DNA from 4 places in the Streptomyces sp. Tu 3180 genome. Region 3 is predicted to be linked to each of the others. Evidence: riboswitches for the same ligand, from Rfam matches in the RefSeq annotation. Region 3 holds a riboswitch; each other region holds the start of a gene.
The links. Region 3 has a riboswitch for cyclic di-AMP ahead of GL259_RS32970 (M23 family metallopeptidase). Riboswitches for the same ligand answer to the same signal wherever they lie in the genome.
Positions count from the first base shown of each region.

Region 1: it holds a riboswitch for cyclic di-AMP, as region 3 does, so the genes downstream of both, GL259_RS22830 (transglycosylase SLT domain-containing protein) here and GL259_RS32970 (M23 family metallopeptidase) in region 3, are expected to answer to the same signal.
Region 2: it holds a riboswitch for cyclic di-AMP, as region 3 does, so the genes downstream of both, GL259_RS18970 (M23 family metallopeptidase) here and GL259_RS32970 (M23 family metallopeptidase) in region 3, are expected to answer to the same signal.
Region 4: it holds a riboswitch for cyclic di-AMP, as region 3 does, so the genes downstream of both, GL259_RS16710 (transglycosylase family protein) here and GL259_RS32970 (M23 family metallopeptidase) in region 3, are expected to answer to the same signal.

Region 1 covers NZ_WOXS01000002.1:4,848,461-4,852,935, forward strand. Annotated here, with positions in the region: gene GL259_RS22820 (GNAT family N-acetyltransferase) at 1-523, opposite strand, end outside; gene GL259_RS22825 (HAD family hydrolase) at 702-1,574, shown strand; gene GL259_RS22830 (transglycosylase SLT domain-containing protein) at 1,538-2,026, opposite strand; cyclic di-AMP (ydaO/yuaA leader) riboswitch at 2,032-2,202, opposite strand; gene GL259_RS22835 (polyprenyl synthetase family protein) at 2,808-3,818, shown strand; gene GL259_RS22840 (sigma-E factor regulatory protein RseB domain-containing protein) at 4,125-4,475, shown strand, end outside.
Region 2 covers NZ_WOXS01000002.1:4,020,083-4,024,557, reverse strand. Annotated here, with positions in the region: gene GL259_RS18980 (dihydrofolate reductase family protein) at 128-1,261, shown strand; tRNA gene GL259_RS18975 (tRNA-Met) at 1,324-1,397, shown strand; cyclic di-AMP (ydaO/yuaA leader) riboswitch at 1,694-1,851, shown strand; gene GL259_RS18970 (M23 family metallopeptidase) at 1,864-2,895, shown strand; gene GL259_RS18965 (PrsW family intramembrane metalloprotease) at 2,966-4,342, opposite strand; gene trmB (tRNA (guanosine(46)-N7)-methyltransferase TrmB) at 4,449-4,475, opposite strand, start outside.
Region 3 covers NZ_WOXS01000002.1:7,235,538-7,240,012, reverse strand. Annotated here, with positions in the region: gene GL259_RS32975 (SGNH/GDSL hydrolase family protein) at 1-643, opposite strand, end outside; gene GL259_RS32970 (M23 family metallopeptidase) at 849-1,808, opposite strand; cyclic di-AMP (ydaO/yuaA leader) riboswitch at 1,813-1,974, opposite strand; gene GL259_RS32965 (alpha-galactosidase) at 2,293-4,401, opposite strand.
Region 4 covers NZ_WOXS01000002.1:3,537,501-3,541,975, forward strand. Annotated here, with positions in the region: gene GL259_RS16700 (septum formation initiator family protein) at 1-411, opposite strand, end outside; gene eno (phosphopyruvate hydratase) at 521-1,801, opposite strand; gene GL259_RS16710 (transglycosylase family protein) at 2,078-2,809, opposite strand; cyclic di-AMP (ydaO/yuaA leader) riboswitch at 2,814-2,983, opposite strand; gene GL259_RS16715 (transglycosylase family protein) at 3,189-4,187, opposite strand; gene GL259_RS16720 (cytochrome P450) at 4,395-4,475, opposite strand, start outside.

The DNA of each region.
Region 1 (4,475 bases), 2.4 Mb from region 3:
CGAAGACGAACCGCACGGGCCCGACCTGGCGGCCGAGCCTGCGCTCCTTGGCGAGGGTGGTCCTCAGGAACTTCGGCGACTGGGTGCGCAGCACCGACTCGTAGGTCTCGTAGCCCTTCTCCACGTCGATGACGTAGGTGGCGTGCTCCTCGGCCGCGTACGGCACGAACAGCTCCTGGCCGGCCTCCAGGTTGTCGAAGGCGAAGCTCGACACCGAGCAGGCCCGCAGCAGTTCGCCCGTCTGCGGGGCGTGGCCGGGGTCGAGGACCGCGCCCTGGCAGTCCGACACCCCGAACCCGATGGCCCGGCCCTGCCCCCACGCGCCCCGCTCGTAGGGCAGGAAGCCCGCCGGCCGCGCTCCGGCGTACAGCACCGCGACCCTGGCCTGCGGCCGGACCCGGCCCACTGCGGTGGTGAACTCCGGTTCCATGAAGGGGTTGCGCGGTGCGTCCGTCGCGGCGCGCAGTTCCCGCCAGCGCTCCCGCTCCCCCTCGCCGAGCTCGTCGGGCCTCAGCACGCGCATGCGTCCACTGCTCACCTGACCCCCCGATCAAGTCCCCCCTGGACACTTGGAAGGTACCGCCCGAGAGCGCATGGACGGTAGAGAGCGGAGCATGTTGTTGCCAAACGGGCAGAGGCCCTCAACCGGTCGGTACCCGGCGCGGTGAGGAGGACCGGCTCGTTGTCCGTATTCTCTGATCATGGCCGCACCCACCGCATTCTCACTCATCGCCACCGACCTGGACGGGACGCTGCTGCGCGGCGACGACACCCTCTCCGACCGGTCCCTCGCCGCGCTCGCGCGCGTGGAGCGGGCCGGTGCCCGGCACCTCGTGGTGACGGGACGCCCGGCCCCCAGGGTGCGGCCGCTCCTGGACGACCTCGGCGGCACGGGGCTCGCGGTGTGCGGGCAGGGCGCGCAGGTGTACGACGCCGGCGCGGACCGGCTGCTGTGGTCCGTCACGCTGGACCGGGAACTGGCGGAGACCGCGCTCGGCAAGATCGAGGCCGAGGTGGGCGAGGTGTACGCCGCGGTCGACCAGGACGGCGTCGACGGGCTGACCCTGATCGAGCCCGGCTACCTGATGCCGCACCCCACCCTCCCCGCCGTGCGGGTCGAGCGGCGCGGTGACCTGTGGGACCGGCCGATCAGCAAGGTGCTGCTGCGCCACCCGGAGCTGTCGGACGACGCCCTGGCGGCGGCGGCCCGTTCGGTGGTCGGTTCGCTGGCCACGGTCACCATGTCGGGGCCGGGGACCGTGGAGCTCCAGCCGTGCGGGGTCACCAAGGCGACCGGGCTGGCGCTGGCCGCCGAACACCTGGGGCTGGGCCCGGAGCGGACCCTCGCCTTCGGTGACATGCCGAACGACATCCCGATGTTCGACTGGGCCGCGCACGGCGTCGCCATGGCCAACGCCCATCCCGAGCTGAAGGCGGTGGCCGACGAGGTCACCACGTCGAACGAGGACGACGGCGTGGCCGTCGTCCTCGAGCGACTGTTCGGCGGGGCGGCCGTGCTGGGCCGTCAGCGGACGGCTCAGTACGCGCCGAAGACGTTGTCGATCGAGCCGTAGCGGTCGGCGGCGTAGTTGCAGGCCGCCGTGATGTTCGCGACCGGGTCGAACGGGTCGAAGGCGGTGCCGGGCACGTGGTACGCCTGGAAGGTCGGGTCGATGACCTGCAGCAGGCCCTTCGACGGGGTGCCCGCGGCGGCGTTGGAGTCCCAGTTGTTGACGGCGGCCGGGTTGCCGGAGGACTCGCGCATGACGTTGCGGTGGATGCCCTCGTAGGAGCCCGGGATGCCGTGCTGCGCCATGACCGACAGCGACTCGCGGATCCAGCCGTCGAGGTTGTCCGGGTAGGTCGTCGTGGAGGCGGCGGCCGTGGTGGACGGCGTGGTGGCCGCGGAGGCGCTGGTCGCGCCGAACAGCGGGAGGGCGACCACGGCGACACCGGTGCCGGCGACGGCGAGGGAGCGGGCGAGGCGGCGGCCGCCGAAGCGGCGGGGCTGACCGGATGCAGGCATGTCTGGGTTCCTCTCCTACGCCTGCGAGGTGAGCTGTCGGGTTCGGGCGGGAGAGTGCCCGGCCGTGCCCCTGCGGGCACGGCTTCACCCCGAGCCGTTCCGGCGTGTGGCCGGCCCGGCGACTTACCTGGGTCCCCCGCTCCTGCCGTGCGTGAGTGAGTCGTCGTGGGTCGATGCGGGTGGCGGCAGGATTCGGCGTCCACCCGGCAGGCCGGGAACGTATGCGAGAGCACATGTCGGAAACAAGTGCAGCCGCCACAGATGGGGCCGTTTGATCTTGTCATGGGTGTTTTGGGGTGCTTGGTTCTTTGCGAGTGCCAAGGCTCAACTCGCCTGCGGGGAAAGGGAGAACGCCGGTGCGCCGGAGCGGCGGGCGGGCGGGCGGCGCGTGACCGACCTCACTGGCCGTGCGTTCGGTCCGCATTTCACGCCAAAGGGAATCCGATTGACAATTACCGCGAATCGGACAGTGGGACGACAGGATGGTCGGGATGGCGAGTGCGGCGAGGTGCGATCCGGGGGGTGCGGCCCCGCAGGTGTGGATCGTCACACCCCGGAAAACCGATGGATGTCTGTTGTCGTCGAACGATCAGAAACCGACGGCTCCGATCTCGCGCCGTCCGACTCGAGGGCGCCTCCAGGTCGAGCGAAGTTCGAGACCGGGAGACCCGGGCGCTGACGGTGATCGAAACGTGACCGGATACGCTGACTCGAGTGAGGGCAGCGACCTATCGACAAACCGTGTAACCGCCACCAGACACCAGCAGACAGGAGACCCCTCGTGACCGTCGTCGGGCCGTTCGGGCTGAGCGTGCGGGACCAGGCTCTGGAAGCCGATGTCCAGGCCGGATTGACGGCTGTCGAGGAGGGGCTGCTCGAGGCCACCAAGAGCGAGGTGCCCTTCATCACGGGGGCCGCCCAGCATCTGGTGCGGGCCGGCGGCAAGCGGTTCCGCCCGCTGCTCGTGATGCTCTCCGCCCAGTTCGGCGACCCCTACGCGCCCGGTGTCGTGCCGTCGGCCGTGGTCGTGGAGCTGACCCACCTGGCCACGCTGTACCACGACGACGTCATGGACGAGGCCGAGGTGCGGCGCGGCGTGGCCAGTGCGAACACCCGCTGGGGCAACTCCGTCGCGGTCCTCACCGGCGACTTCCTCTTCGCGCGGGCCTCGCACATCCTGGCCGACCTCGGCCCGGAGGCGGTGCGGGTGCAGGCCGAGGCGTTCGAGCGGCTGGTCACCGGGCAGATCCTGGAGACCGCGGGGCCGCAGGACGGCCGGGACCCGGTCGAGCACTACCTGGACGTGCTCGGCGGCAAGACCGGCTCGCTGGTCGCGGTCTCCTGCCGGTTCGGCGCGATGATGTCCGGCGCCGACGAAACGGTCGTGCACGTGCTCACCCAGTACGGCGAGCGGCTCGGCGTCGCCTTCCAGCTCGCCGACGACGTCCTGGACATCGCCTCCGACTCCCACGAGTCCGGCAAGACCCCCGGCACGGACCTGCGCGAGGGCATCGCCACGCTGCCCGTGCTGCGGCTGCGCGAGCGGGCGGCCCGGCTGGGGCTGGCCGAGGACATCGCCCTGTGCGAGCTGCTCGACTCCGACCTCACCGACGACGCCCGGCACGCCGAGGCGCTGCGGCTGCTGCGCGCCCACCCCGCCCTGGAGCAGGCCCGCCGGGACACCGTGCGCTACGCCGAGGAGGCCCGCTCGGCCCTGGCCCCGCTGCCGGAGTGCGACGCGAAGGCGGCGCTGGTGGAGCTGTGCGACGCGGTGGTGCACCGGGCGGGCTGAGCCGCCCGGCCCGTACGCACGCCGCGTCCCCTCCGGGCCGGCCGCGTCCCCTCGGGGCCCCGGCCGCACCGTTACTGGTCGGCCGCACCCCTACTGGTCGGGGGAGGAAAACACCGGTCGTGTCATACCGCAGCAGTACGCGGAGTTGAGCCCGCGGTCTGACGCATCCCTCCGCCGGTTTTGGTCAGATGGAGCACGACGGACATCACCACTCCTCACCGATTCGGGTGAGAATGGCGGCTCAGGGGGAGACTGGTGCGAGGACACGAGACGGAAGCCGCCGCCGACCACGGAGGTAGGGCACACATGGCACCGTACGCATCCGACGACATGACGGCCCCGGGAGAGGCCGACGGGCCGCGCGCGAGGCGGCGCAGGGCCGCGCGGTACGTCGTCCCGGTCACGGTGATGGGAGTGGCGGCCGCGACCATCGGGCTCGTCCCCGCGATCGCCGACTCCGGCGACCCGGACCTGCCGGAGATCACGGCGGCTCAGCTCATCGAGAAGATCGCGCAGTCGGACGTCGAGCAGCTCTCCGGCACCGTGAAGATCACCACCGACCTCGGCCTGCCGGACCTCGGCGGCCTGGAGAGCGGCCTCGCCTCCGGCGCGACGGAGCGGGGCGGGGACGGCGGCTCCTCGGCCGACCCGTCCGCC
Region 2 (4,475 bases), 3.2 Mb from region 3:
GCCGAGCGCGCCGGACCTGTTGTCAGACTTGACCCGAACCCGAACCCGAACCCGAACCCGAAACCCGCGCCCGCGCCGGCCGCCCCACCGCCCCGCCCGCCGTCCCAGCCCCGCTTGGAGTACGCCGATGCCCCACCCGTACGTCCTGCTGTCCGCCGCCGTCTCCCTGGACGGCTACCTGGACGACACCGGCCCCGAGCGGCTGCTGCTGTCCGGCCCGGCCGACTTCGACCGGGTCGACGAGGTGCGGGCGTCGGTGGACGCGATCCTGGTCGGCGCCGGCACGATCCGTGCCGACAATCCGCGCCTGCTGGTCAACTCGCCCGAGCGGCGGGCCGCCCGGGTCGCCGAGGGCCGGCCCGAGTATCCGCTCAAGGTCACCGTCAGCGGCTCCGGCGACCTGGACCCGGCGGCGCTGTTCTGGCACACGGGGGGCGAGAAGGTCCTCTACACGACCGACGGGGGCGCCGAGCGGGCCCACGCCCACGGTCTCGCGGCCGATGTCGTCCCGCTCGGCCCCGAGGTCGACTGGCGGCGGCTCCTGGAGCACCTGCACGCCGTGCGCGGGGTCCGGCGGCTCATGGTCGAGGGCGGCGGCCTGATCCACACCCAGCTCCTCACCCAGGGCCTCGCCGACGAGCTCCAGCTGGTCCTCGCCCCGCTCTTCGTCGGCGACCCGGACGCCCCCCGCCTCTTCGGCCCCGGCTCCTACCAGGGCGGCCGGCTGCGGCTGCTCGAGACCCGCGCCGTCGGCGACGTCGTCCTGACGCGTTACGAGCCCACCGCACCCGGCACCGGTGCGGTGCCCTCCGCCGCCGACCACCACTGGCTGGCCCTCGCCTGCGACCTCGCGGACCGGTGCCCGCCGTCCCGGACGGCGTTCAGCGTGGGCGCGGTGGTGGTCGCGGCCGACGGTACGGAACTGGCGCGGGGGCACTCCCGGGAGGGCGGGGACCCGGTGGTGCACGCGGAGGAGGCGGCGCTCGCCAAGGCCGACCCCACGGACCCCCGGCTCGCGACCGCCACCGTGTACTCCAGCCTGGAGCCCTGCGCCCGGCGCGCGTCCCGGCCGGCGCCCTGTGCCCGGCTGATCCTGGACGCGGGGGTGCGGCGGGTGGTCACGGCCTGGCGCGAGCCGGACACCTTCGTGCCGGGCGCCGACGGCAGCGGAGTGCTGGCGGACGGGGGCGCCACCGTCGTCGTGCTGCCGGAGCACGAGGAGCGGGCCCAGGCGCCGAACGGCCATCTGATCGGCCGCTGAGGGGCCGGGGACAACGGGTGTGCTGAGTGTCCCGCGCATGGCGTACACTGGTGTCATACCGACGCGGGGTGGAGCAGCTCGGTAGCTCGCTGGGCTCATAACCCAGAGGTCGCAGGTTCAAATCCTGTCCCCGCTACTGAAGGCCGAGGGCCGGAATCCGGAAGGGTTCCGGCCCTCGGTGTTTTCCTCTCCGCGCGCACCGCTCTCACCGAGAGTGACCGGGCCGCCCCGCTGCGCATAACAACTGACACACCGTCAGAACTCGGTGGACATCCGAGGGTGGGTCAACTCGCCCGTTTTTGGCCGCTCGTGGCGGTTAAGTCCACGCGAAAATCGCGAACGATCAAGAGGAACGGCTTGGAATCCGGCCCTCGCGTCTATTAACGTTCGATAACGCAGCGCGGTCGTCCCAGCCGTCACAGAAGTCGGCTCCGTGCGCACGCGCCGAATCCCGCAAGGGAACCGGGGAACCACCACCATGGGGTGAATCGCGTGGATACCGCCGTGGAAGCACGGCTCGTATACGCGCGTAGGAGACCTTCCTGCTCCGAACCCGTCAGCTAACCCGGTAGGCGATGAAGGAAGGAAAGGAGCGCGCCCACGTGGCGTCCAACCGGCCTGCCCCCGAGGCCCCCTTCATGCCGAGCCAGCGCGACGGCGACACCTTCGTCTACGGCGGTGTCCGCGGCGAGGAGGGCCCCTTCGAGGAGTGGAACCCCACCGCGGAGTCCGTCCGCCCGGTACGCGGCCGGCACCGCGTCGCCAAGCAGCGCGGCGGAGGACTCGCCCGCAGCTCCACGGTCCTGGGCGTCGGTGTCATCGCCGCGGTGGGCGCGGGCGGCATGGCCACCGCCCAGACCGGCAAGCCGCCGGTCTCGATCTCCATGCCCGACCTGCCCAACGTGGGTTCCCTCATCTCCGACGAGGAGGAGCCCGCCGGTTCCGCCACGCCGCTCAGCAGCATCGGCGCGACCGCCGACGACACCGGGCAGGGCACCGCCGACGCCGGTGAGGCGCTGCGCGCCCGGATCATGGCGCAGGTCGAGCAGCAGCAGGACCAGGCCGAGAGCAAGGCCGCGGCGGAAGCCGCCGCGGCGGCCGAGAAGGCGGCCGCCGAGGCCGCCGCCAAGGCGGAGAAGGAGGCCGAGGCGAAGGCCGAGGCCGCGAAGAAGAAGGCGGAGGAGGAGGCCAGGAAGAAGGCCGAGGCCGAGCGCCTCGCCGAGCTGGCCAAGCAGTACGCGCTGCCGACCTCCTCGTACACCCTCAGCTCGACCTTCGGCCAGGCCGGCGCCTACTGGTCCTCCGGCTACCACACCGGCCTCGACTTCGCCGCGCCCACGGGCACGCTGATCAAGGCGGTCCACACCGGCACGATCACCTCCGCCGGCTGGGACGGCTCCTACGGCTACAAGACCGTGCTGACCCTCGAGGACGGCACCGAGATCTGGTACGCCCACCAGTCCTCCATCAGCGTCAGCGTCGGCCAGAAGGTCAACACCGGCGATGTGATCGGACGCGTCGGCTCCACCGGCAACTCCACCGGGGCCCACCTCCACCTGGAGGTCCACCCGGGCGGCTCCTCCTCGGGCGTCGACCCGCTGGCGTGGCTGCGCGACAAGGGCCTCACCCCCTGAGACCCACCGCTCCCGAACCCCGGCAGTCCCGACGGCGTCCCCCCGACGTCAGGGCTGCCGGTTCGGTGACTCAGAAGCGGTAAGGGTTCGGCTGGTACGGCGGGTACGGATGCGGCTGCGGCTGCCCGTATCCCTGGGGCCCGTGCGTCCCCCGGGTCCCCTGGACTCCATGGACCCCGTGAGTCCCGTGCACTTCGTGCATCCCGTGTGCTCCGGGCATCCCGTGCACCGGCCACGGCGGGACGGCGACCGGAACCGGCGGCGCGGTGGTGCGGGCCGCGTGGTCCAGCGCCGGGCGGGCCGCCTCCCGGCGGCGCCACAGCTCCAGCAGCAGCTCCCGCTCCCGTTCGACGAAGTCCGTCCCCGCCCGGCCGAGCCGCCCCCGGTGCCGCAGGAACGCCAGCGAGGTCGCGTACGCCTCGTACTGCGCCACCGCCCGCGCCACCTCCTTCCCCCCGTACCGGCGCGCGTACCGCCGGGCGACGCGCCGGGCGCGCATCGAGCCCAGCGCGAACGGCTCCGCCGGCAGCAGCCAGCCGGCCACCGCGTACGCCGGCAGCTCCGTCCGCACCGTCCGCAGCTCGCGCTGCCGCGTCCACACCACCAGCCAGGTCAGCATGCCGAACATCGGCACCATGAACGCCAGGTACACCGCGAGGAAGCCGTAGTCGCCCAGCGTCGAGGAACCGTTCCACAGCGCGTGCATGCCCATCGCGAGCAGCAGCCCGGCCAGCGGCAGCAGCACCCGCCGGACCCGCTGCCGCTGCGGTGAGAGCGCGGAGATCCCGAACCCGATGCCGGTGAACACGGTGAACAGCGGGTGCGCGAACGGCGACATGACGATGCGGACGAAGAAGGTCGCCGCGGTGACCGAGGCGATGCCGCTGTCGCCGGTCAGCTGATCGGCCCCGAAGGCGGTGCCGAGGTAGAGGATGTTCTCGGTGAACGCGAACCCGGTGGCGGTGACCCCGGCTATCACCACGCCGTCGAGGATCCCGGTGAAGTCGCGTCTGCGGAAGAGGAAGACCAGCAGCACGGCGGCGGCCTTCGCGGTCTCCTCCACGACGGGCGCTATGACGGTCGCGCCGAGCGTGTCCGCGCCCGCCGGATCGGCCGTGGCCCTCGCTATCCACCGGGTGGCGAAACTGTTGGCCACGATCGCCATGAGCGCCGCCGCGCAGGCGCCCCAGGCGAAGGAGAACAGCAGGTTCCGCCAAGGACCCGGCTCCACCCGGTCCAGCCACCGGAAGGCGGCCATGAGCAGCGGTACGGGCAGCACCGCGAGTCCCAGGCCGACCAGGAACCCCTCCGTGCCGGTCTGCTCGCGCACCAGCGCGAGGATGACCAGCCCGGACAGCGCGAGCAGGACGGCCGGCGCTCCGTAGCGCACCCACGGCCGCTGCCACCAGTGCGCGTGCCGGAGCGCACCACCGGACCGCGGAGGCAGGCCGGGCTGCGGTGCCGCGCCGGGATACGTCGGGCAGGGAGGGCTGCTGGCCACGGAAGGGACCCTAACGAGACGGGGGCGCTGCCCGCAGGAGCGCGAAGAGGGCTCAGGCGCCGGTGGAGGACGGGTCGGA
Region 3 (4,475 bases):
GCCGGACCTCGAAGGTGCCGCGGGGCGGCAGGGGCGGCCAGGGCTGCTCCGGGTCGGCCGGGACCTCCAGGCCGAGGACCTGCCCGGCGCGGAGTGCCACACGGGTGTGCCCCTCGGGCGACAGGTGCAGCCGGTCGGCGTCCCAGGCCCTGCGGTCCTGCACGCTCCTGAGGGACCACAGGTCGAGCACGGGACAGCCGTACCGGTCGGCGATGGCCCGCACGTGCCCGTTGTACGTGGCGATCTTGCCGCGCAGGTGCTTGAGCACGGGCACGCCACGGGTGTCGAACCCGGTCGTCACCATGACCGTGCCGGACACGGCCGTGAGCGCGGCGATCGCCCGTTCGAAGCGCTCGGCCACCTCGTCCGGGTCGGTGCCCGGGCGGATGATGTCGTTGCCGCCCGCGCAGAAGGAGACGAGATCGGGGGCGAGTTCGACGGCCCTCGGGACCTGGTCCGCCATGATCTGGTCGAGCAGCTTTCCGCGCACCGCGAGATTCGTGTACCGGAAGTCGCCTTCGGGCCGGCGGTCGGCGAGCAGCACGGCGAACCGGTCGGCCCAGCCGACGAACGCCCCGTCGGGGCCGGGATCACCGACGCCCTCGGTGAAGCTGTCCCCCACCGCCACGTACGACCCGATCACTGTTCTGCTGTCACTCTTCGAATCGTCTGCCACAGCAGCACATGATTCACCCTCGAATGTGACCTACGCGACCGTAGGAAAGAGTTGACGTGCGGTGAGATAAGCCACTCTCAAAAAACCGCCCGTTCCGGAATACGCCGAAGGCCGGACCCGGGAATCGGGATCCGGCCTTCGGCGGCGTGTCAGGCAGGTCGTCTCGCGGGGGTCAGAGGGAGACGCCCTTCGAGCGGAGGTAGGAGACCGGGTCCACGTCCGAGCCGTAGTTCGGCGAGGTGCGGATCTCGAAGTGCAGGTGCGGACCGGTCGAGTTGCCGGTCGAGCCGGAGAGGCCGACCTGCTGACCGGCGCTCACGGTCTGGCCGGCCGAGACGGACAGCGAGGACAGGTGGGCGTACTGGGCGTAGTAGCCGTCGTCGAGCTTGATGACGACCTGGTTGCCGTACGCGCCGGCCCAGCCGGCGGAGACGACCGTGCCGGCGCCGACGGCCTTCAGGGAGGTGCCGGTCGGGACGCTGAAGTCGACACCGGTGTGGTAGCCGCTGGACCACATGCTGCCGGCCACCTTGTAGCCGGTGCCGACGCCGCCGCCGGGCACCGGGGAGCTGTAACCGGAGGCGTTCGCGGCCCGGTCGGCGGACCCGGCGTCCGAGGGGGCGGACTGCGCGGGCTGCTCCGCCTCGGCGGGCTGCGACGACGGGGCGGAGGGCTCCTCGGGCGACGAGGCCTTCGACGCGCCGGAGGGGGCGGACCCGGACGCCTTCGGCGCGGAGGACTCCTCCGTCGCGCCGGCGGCGGCCTTGCCGTCGACCGAGAGCTTCAGGCCGGGGTGGATGAGCGAGGGGTTCTCACCGATGGCCTCGCGGTTGTCCGTGTAGAGCTTCTTCCAGCCGCCGTCGACGTCCTCGTCCTCGGCGATCTTCGCGAGGTAGTCGCCGGCCTTCACGGTGTACGTGCGGGCGTCGCCGCCCTTGTCCGCGGCGGCCTTGTGGCCGGTGGCGGAAAGGGACTGGACGGCCTTCTCGGGAGTCGTCTCCGGCGTGGCGGCGTGCGCGCCGGTGGCACCGAGGAGCGGCAGGGCGAGCGCGGCGCCACCGGTTCCGGCGACGGCGATGGAGCGGGTGAAACGCTGGGTCTTGGGACGGCGGTGCTTACCCTTCGCGGGCATGGTGAATTCCTCTCCGGCGCCTGCGAGGTGAGCTGTCGGGTTCGGGCTGGAGGTGCCCGGCCGCGCTGCGACGCGACTTAACCCCAAGCCGTTCCGGAGACCGGAACAGGCAGTCGTACCTGTGGGTCCCCCGCTCCTGCCGTACACGGGTCAGTGTGTGTGTGCGGGCTCCGGGCGGCGGCAGGATTAGGCGTCCGTCCGGATCGGTGGTGAACGTAAGCGACCGCGACGCAAAGGGACAAGCGCGGGATTCTCCGCGAACCTCTTTTTCCGTGATCCACAGACACGAAAGACGTCACCGAGCGTCAACCGGGATTCCCGTTTCCCCCCGAATCCCCTTGCCGCACAACCGAATTACGTGGACATGGCGATAACGCCGCGTCACGGATATGACGATGCTCACGCACCCCGACCCCATCTCCCTTTCTATCGGGGCACGTTATGGCGAACCGCCTTAATCGGACAGAACGCCCCAATCGCCAGATCACAGGCGTCGCAACCGGAACACCGCGGCGTCCAGGTCGCCGCGCAGCCCCGTGCGCAGCCCGTGGTGCAGCAGCACGGCACCCCGGTGCACGCCGCCCTCCCCCGAGCTCTCGGCTCCGCTCGGGCAGGGGGGACCCCAGGCACGGCATTCGTACGCGGACGCCGCGTCGAGGCCCCGCAGCCGGAGTGCGGGGACGGGCTCCCCGTAGTGCTGCGCCTGGAGGCAGGCCAGGACGACGCTCTCGTCACCGAGGACGTACTGCACCGCGCTCAACCCGCCCTCCGGGGCGCGCAGGCGGTACAGATCACCGCGCTGGACGACGGGCCTGATCTCCTTGTAGAGCGCGACCCACTCGCGCGCCTCGGCCAGCTCCTCCTCGGTCCACCGCGTGAGGTCGCCGCCGACCCCGAGCACCCCGGCCATGGCGCTGACGAACCGGAAGCGCAGGGAGCTGACCCGTCCGTTCAGCATGGCGTTCGGGCTGTCGGTGACCCAGGCGGCCATGACCCGCGCCGGGTGGATCTGGCTGAAGCCGTGCTGGATGGCGAGCCGGTCGAGCGGGTCGGTGTTGTCCGAGGTCCACACCTGGTCGGTGCGGCCGAGGATGCCGAGGTCGATCCGCCCGCCGCCGCCCGAGCAGGACTCGAAGGCCACGCCCGGGTGGGCCGCGCGCAGCCGGTCCAGCAGGGCGTACAGGGCGTGCACGTGGTCGGTCCACAGCCGCTGCGGGTACGGGTCGCCGGGCCAGCCCGCGTCGGTGAAGCAGCGGTTGAAGTCCCACTTCACGTAGTCGATCGGGGCGTCGGTGAGCAGCGCGTCGAGCTGTTCCCAGAGGTGCTCCCGGACGTCGGTGCGGGCGAGGTTGAGGACGAGCTGGTTGCGGAACTCCGTACGTCTGCGCCCGGGCCGGAACTGCACCCAGTCCGGGTGGGCGCGGTACAGGTCGCTGTCCGGGTTGACCATCTCCGGCTCGACCCAGATGCCGAACCGCATGCCCAGCCCGTGCACGTGGTCGGCGAGCGGCCTCAGGCCGCCGGGGAAGCGGCCGGGGTCGGGCGTCCAGTCCCCGAGTCCGGCCCGGTCGCTCGTGCGGGCCCCGAACCAGCCGTCGTCGACCACGAACAGCTCCACGCCCATCGCGGCGGCCCTCTCCGCGAGCGCCCGCTGCTGCTCCTCGCGGATGTCGAACCCGGTGGCCTCCCAGGAGTTGAACAGCACGGGCCGGTCCCGGTCCGCGTCCGGGACGACGTGCCTGCGCTGGTAGGCGTGCCACGCGCGGCTGGCGCCGCCGAAGCCGCCGTCGCTCCACAGGCCGGCGAAGACCGGAGTGACGTGGGTCTCCCCCGTGCCCAGCATCAGCAGGCCCGAGTCGTCGTGCCCCGCGCCGCCGGTGATCTGCACGCGCGCGTCGGGAAGCCGGGCGACCGCGATCCGCCAGGAGCCCGACCAGCCGAGGGCGCAGCCGTAGACCTCGCCGCGCTCCTCGGTGGCGTCGGTGTCGAGCGCGACCCACGGCAGGTGCTGGTGTCCGGTGTGGCCGCGGCGGCTGCCGACGACCACCTCGCCGTGGTCGAGCGGGGAGCGGGCCAGCCGGGACTCCGCGGCCCAGCGGCCGTGCAGCCGGGACAGCCGCCAGGACTCGCGGTCGGGGAGGGTCCAGGTGGCGGAGTCGGCGCGCAGCACCTCGACGGCCGGTCCCCGGTTGTCGAGGGTCACCCAGCGCTCGACCACGTCGTCGCGCATCCGGTAGTGCAGGGTCACGGTCAGCCCGCCGTCGCGGAAGCGGAGCCGGAGCTCGCCGTCGTCGCTCTCGTCGCCCTCGAAGGCCCACTCGGTGCCGCGCCCCTCGCGCGTGCGCACGGACAGGGCGGGGCGGACGAAACGGGGGCCGCCCTCGACGGGGTACTCCTCGCGCCCGTCCAGCGGGGACTCGAAGGGCCAGTAGTCCGGCAGCGGACGCCGGGCGAGCGCCCGGGCGTCGGCGAGCCCGATCCTCGGGCCCCAGTGCAGGTGCACCAGCTCGTCGCGGTCCGTGAGGTGGACCGCGTAGCTGCTCGTCGGCCCCGACAGGAGCCACGTACGACCGTCCTGCGACACCTTCGGCATCGATCCCCCACAGAGGCGAACAGACACGACCAGACATCAACATCATCGAGGTCGCCGGGGGCACCGGCAATGCC
Region 4 (4,475 bases), 3.7 Mb from region 3:
CGCCCCGAGGTCGGTGTGCGACGTCCCGGCCGGGTCCGGGTCGATCACGATGTAGCCGGTCTCGCCGGGCATGACGTAGTGCAGCCGCCGGCGGATCTCCTGCTCCGCGTAGGCGTCGTCCTGCCAGCGCGCCTTCAGGTCGCGCAGCCGTTCGACGCGCTCGCGGGCCTCGTCCTGCTCCTGCTGGAGGTCGGCGATCTCGGCGCGCTGGGAGACGTACTGGCGCATGGGGTAGGCGAGGGCCACGATCAGCGAGCAGACCACCAGGGCGAGCAGCGCGGCCCGTCCGGTCAGCCGGGAGCGGCGGGCCTGGCGTTTGGTCTGCGAGCGGTAGACCCGGGCCGCGGTCTGCTCCCCGATCAGCCGGATCCTGGTCGCGGTGGAGAAACGGTCCCGGTCCTTCACCGCCATGTCCCGCCTCCGGTTCGCCTCGATGCGTGTTCATACGTGCGTACGTCCCCGCACACGGTACGGGACCGAGTACGGGGACGTACGTACGACGCTGCTACAACAGCGGTGCTCAGCCCTTGAAGCGCGGGAACGCGCTGCGGCCGGCGTACACCGCGGCGTCGTCGAGGATCTCCTCGATGCGCAGCAGCTGGTTGTACTTGGCGACGCGCTCGGAGCGGGCCGGGGCGCCGGTCTTGATCTGGCCGCAGTTGGTGGCGACGGCCAGGTCGGCGATGGTGACGTCCTCGGTCTCGCCGGAGCGGTGGGACATCATGCACTTGAAGCCGTTGCGCTGGGCCAGCTCGACGGCGTCCAGGGTCTCGGTCAGCGAGCCGATCTGGTTGACCTTGACCAGCAGGGCGTTGGCGGCGCCCTCCTCGATGCCGCGGGCCAGGCGCTCCGGATTGGTGACGAACAGGTCGTCGCCGACGAGCTGGACCTTGTCGCCGAGCTTGGCGGTGATGGTCTTCCAGCCCTCCCAGTCGTCCTCGAACAGCGGGTCCTCGATGGAGACGAGCGGGTACGCCTCGACGAGCTCGGCGTAGTACTCGGTCATCTCGGCGGCGGAGCGCTCCTTGCCCTCGAAGACGTAGGAGCCGTCCTTGTAGAACTCGGAGGCGGCGACGTCGAGGGCGAGGGCGATCTGCTCGCCGGGGGTGTAGCCGGCCTCCTTGATGGCCTCGAGGATGAGGTCGAGGGCCTCCCGGTTGGAGCCGAGGTTCGGGGCGAAGCCGCCCTCGTCGCCGAGGCCGGTGGCCAGGCCCTTGCTCTTCAGGACCTTCTTCAGGGTGTGGTAGACCTCGGCGCCCCAGCGCAGGGCCTCGGAGAAGGTCTCCGCGCCGATCGGGGCGATCATGAACTCCTGGATGTCCACGTTGGAGTCGGCGTGCGAGCCGCCGTTCAGGATGTTCATCATCGGCACCGGCAGCAGGTGCGCGTTCGGGCCGCCCAGGTAGCGGAAGAGCGGCAGGTCGGAGGCCTCGGAGGCGGCGTGGGCGACGGCGAGCGAGACACCGAGGATGGCGTTGGCGCCGAGCGAGCCCTTGTTGTCGGTGGCGTCCAGGTCGAACATCGCCTGGTCGATCAGGCGCTGCTCGGTGGCGTCGTAGCCGACGAGCTCCGGGCCGATCTGCTCGATGACGGCCAGGACGGCCTTCTCGACGCCCTTGCCCAGGTAACGGTTGGCATCGCCGTCACGGAGTTCGATGGCCTCGAAGGCGCCGGTGGAGGCGCCGGACGGGACGGCGGCACGACCCGTGCTGCCGTCGTCGAGGCCGACCTCGACCTCGACCGTGGGGTTGCCTCGGGAGTCCAGGATTTCCCGGGCTACGACGACGTCGATGGACGGCACGAGCATCTCCTTCTTGGATGTGACGCGGGTGAGCGGGGCCACTCAGGCCCTGCGAGTCCGAGCCTAACCGGCTCCGGGCGATCGGCATCCGGTCGCCCGTGTCGTGGACAGGAGCGAGCTTAGATTGTTTCCGCACGGAACAAAGCCGTTCCCGGAAACCCGGCGGAAACCGTGACCCGGCGGAGCCCGTGAAAAACCCCGCCCCGGTGCGTACGGGGGAACACGCACCGGGGCGGGGAGCCCGTGGGGACGGGGAGGGGCCGGAGGCCGCTGTCCTTACTTCAGGTGCAGCTGCTGGCCCGGGTAGATGAGGTCGGCGTCCTCGACGATGTCGTCGTTGAGCTCGAACAGCTTCGCCCAGCCGCCCTCGACGTCGTGCTCCTGGGCGATGGAGCTCAGGGTGTCGCCCTTGACGACCTTGTACTCGCCGTCGCCCTTGGCGACCTTCTCGCCGGTCGGAGTGGTGACGGTCTTCTTCGCGGCCGGGCGCTCGGCGGAGCGGGAGGCCTTCTGCCCGGTCCCACGGGTCTCGGCGGAGCCGGCGCCCTGCTCCTGACCCTGGGCGGTCTGACCCTGGCCCTGCGAGCCCTGCGAGGAGCCGCCGTCCTGGGTCTGGGCGGAGCCGCCGCCGTAGGGGGCGTTCGACAGGTTCACGCCGCAGACCGGCCAGGCGCCCTTGCCCTGGCCCGCGAGGACCTTCTCGGCGATCTCGATCTGCTGGGCCTTGCTGGCCTGGTCGGCGGTGGCGGCGTACTGCGTGCCGCCGTACGCGGCCCAGGTGGAGGCGGAGAACTGCAGACCGCCGTAGTAGCCGTTGCCGGTGTTGATGGACCAGTTGCCGCCGGACTCGCACTGGGCGACGGCGTCCCACTCGGAGGCGGTGGCGGCGGAGGCCGTGCCGGACGCCACCAGCGGGGCGGCGACGGCGGCGCCGGCGACGCCGACGACGGCGATGGCGCGGGTGGCCTTGGACGGACGACGGTGCTTGCCCTTGCCGGAGAACAGCATGGATGGATCCCCTCACCGACGCCTACGAGGTGAGCTGTCGGGTTCGGGCCGGTTGAGTTGCCCGGCCGCGCCCCTCACGGGACGCGGCTTCACCCCGAGCCGGATCCGGCGTCAACCGCCCTGATCCGGCGCCTACCTTGGGTCCCCCGCTCCTGCCTGCGGCGCATGACGCGACGACTGTTCCCGTGCTGCCACTGGCAGGATTCGGCGTGGCGGCAGCCGGGGCCCGCGGTGGCGAGCGGTCACGACCGTAGACACGCGATCGGCGGAATTTCAAAGACGATCAGGGCCTCTGAGACCTATCTCTCACCGTCTGCAAAACGGACATTCAGCACGAAACGTGACGTCAACTGTCGCCGTCCGCCCGCCCCTTCGGGCGTCACTCCCTGCCCGGCTCGACCCCGACCTCGAGCTTCTGACCGGGCAGGATGAGGTCCGGGTCGGCACCGACGGCCTGCTCGTTCTCCGCGTAGAGCGCACGCCATCCGCCATCGAGCTCAAGGGAGTCGGCGATGGACCAGAGACTGTCGCCGGAGCGCACGGTGTAGGACCCGTCCGCGGTGTCGCGGGGGGCGTCGGCGCCGCGCGAGGCGTGCCGGCCGGACGCCTCGGCGGTGCGGTCCTCGCCCTCGCCCTCCTCGGCGCTGGCGCCGCGGTGGCGGCCGGCCCCGCTGTCCGTGAGCGCCGAAGAACCGTCGATCTGCCCGGACTTGTCCGACTCGTCACTTTTCGGCGCGGCCGGGGCGGAGGGGGAGGCGCCGGACCCGGCGTCCGAACCAGCGGACTTGCCGGACTTGTCCGACTTGGGTGATTCGTCGTCCGTGTCCTTCGCGCTCGCCGACGGGCCGGACGACGGCGAGGAGGAGGCGGAAGCGGACGGCTCGTCGGAGTCCGGAGTCCCGGACGCGTCCGGCGCGTCGGGCGAGCCGGACGGCTCGGAGGAGCCGGATCCGCCCGGCGTGGAGTCCTCCGCCACGCCCGTGTCGACGCCGGCCGACGCGGAGCCCTGCTGCAGGCCCGCCGTCAGTCCGCAGGTGCGCCACGCACCGACCCCCTGGTCGGCGAGGATTCTCTCGGCCACGGCTATCTGCTGGCCGCGACTGGCCTGGTCGGGGCTCGGCGCGTAGTCGAGTCCGCCGTAGTTCTCCCAGTCGTCCTGCGTCAACTGCAGGCCGCCGTAGTAGCCGTTGCCGGTGTTCTGGCTCCAGGAGCCACCGCTCTCGCACTCCGCGACCCGGTCCCAGGTCGCGCCGTCGGCCGCGCTGGCGCTGCCGGCCCCGAGGAGCGGGATCGCGATGGCGGAGCCGGTCACTCCGGCCGCGACGAGGAGTGCCGGAGCCTGGCGGGGGCGGCGGTGCCGACCGTTCCCGGAGAGCATGCGGAGACCTTTCGCAAGACAGCAGTTGCCGGCGCGGCGGATGAAGCGGAGGTGCCGCGCTTGATGGGTGAACGTATCGGCAGACGATCACTTGTCACAAGTTCATGCCGCGCAGATCACGTGAAGATCACAGAAATGAGCGCGTGTCATGTTTGCGCTGGTCCGCACGGGCCCGGGGAAGGAGACGCGGAAACCGGGGTTCCCTCGTCAGGCCGCCGGTGGGGTGAACTCCACCGGCAGGGTGCGCAGTCCGCGCATGATGAGCCCGCCGCGCCAGCGCAGTTCGGC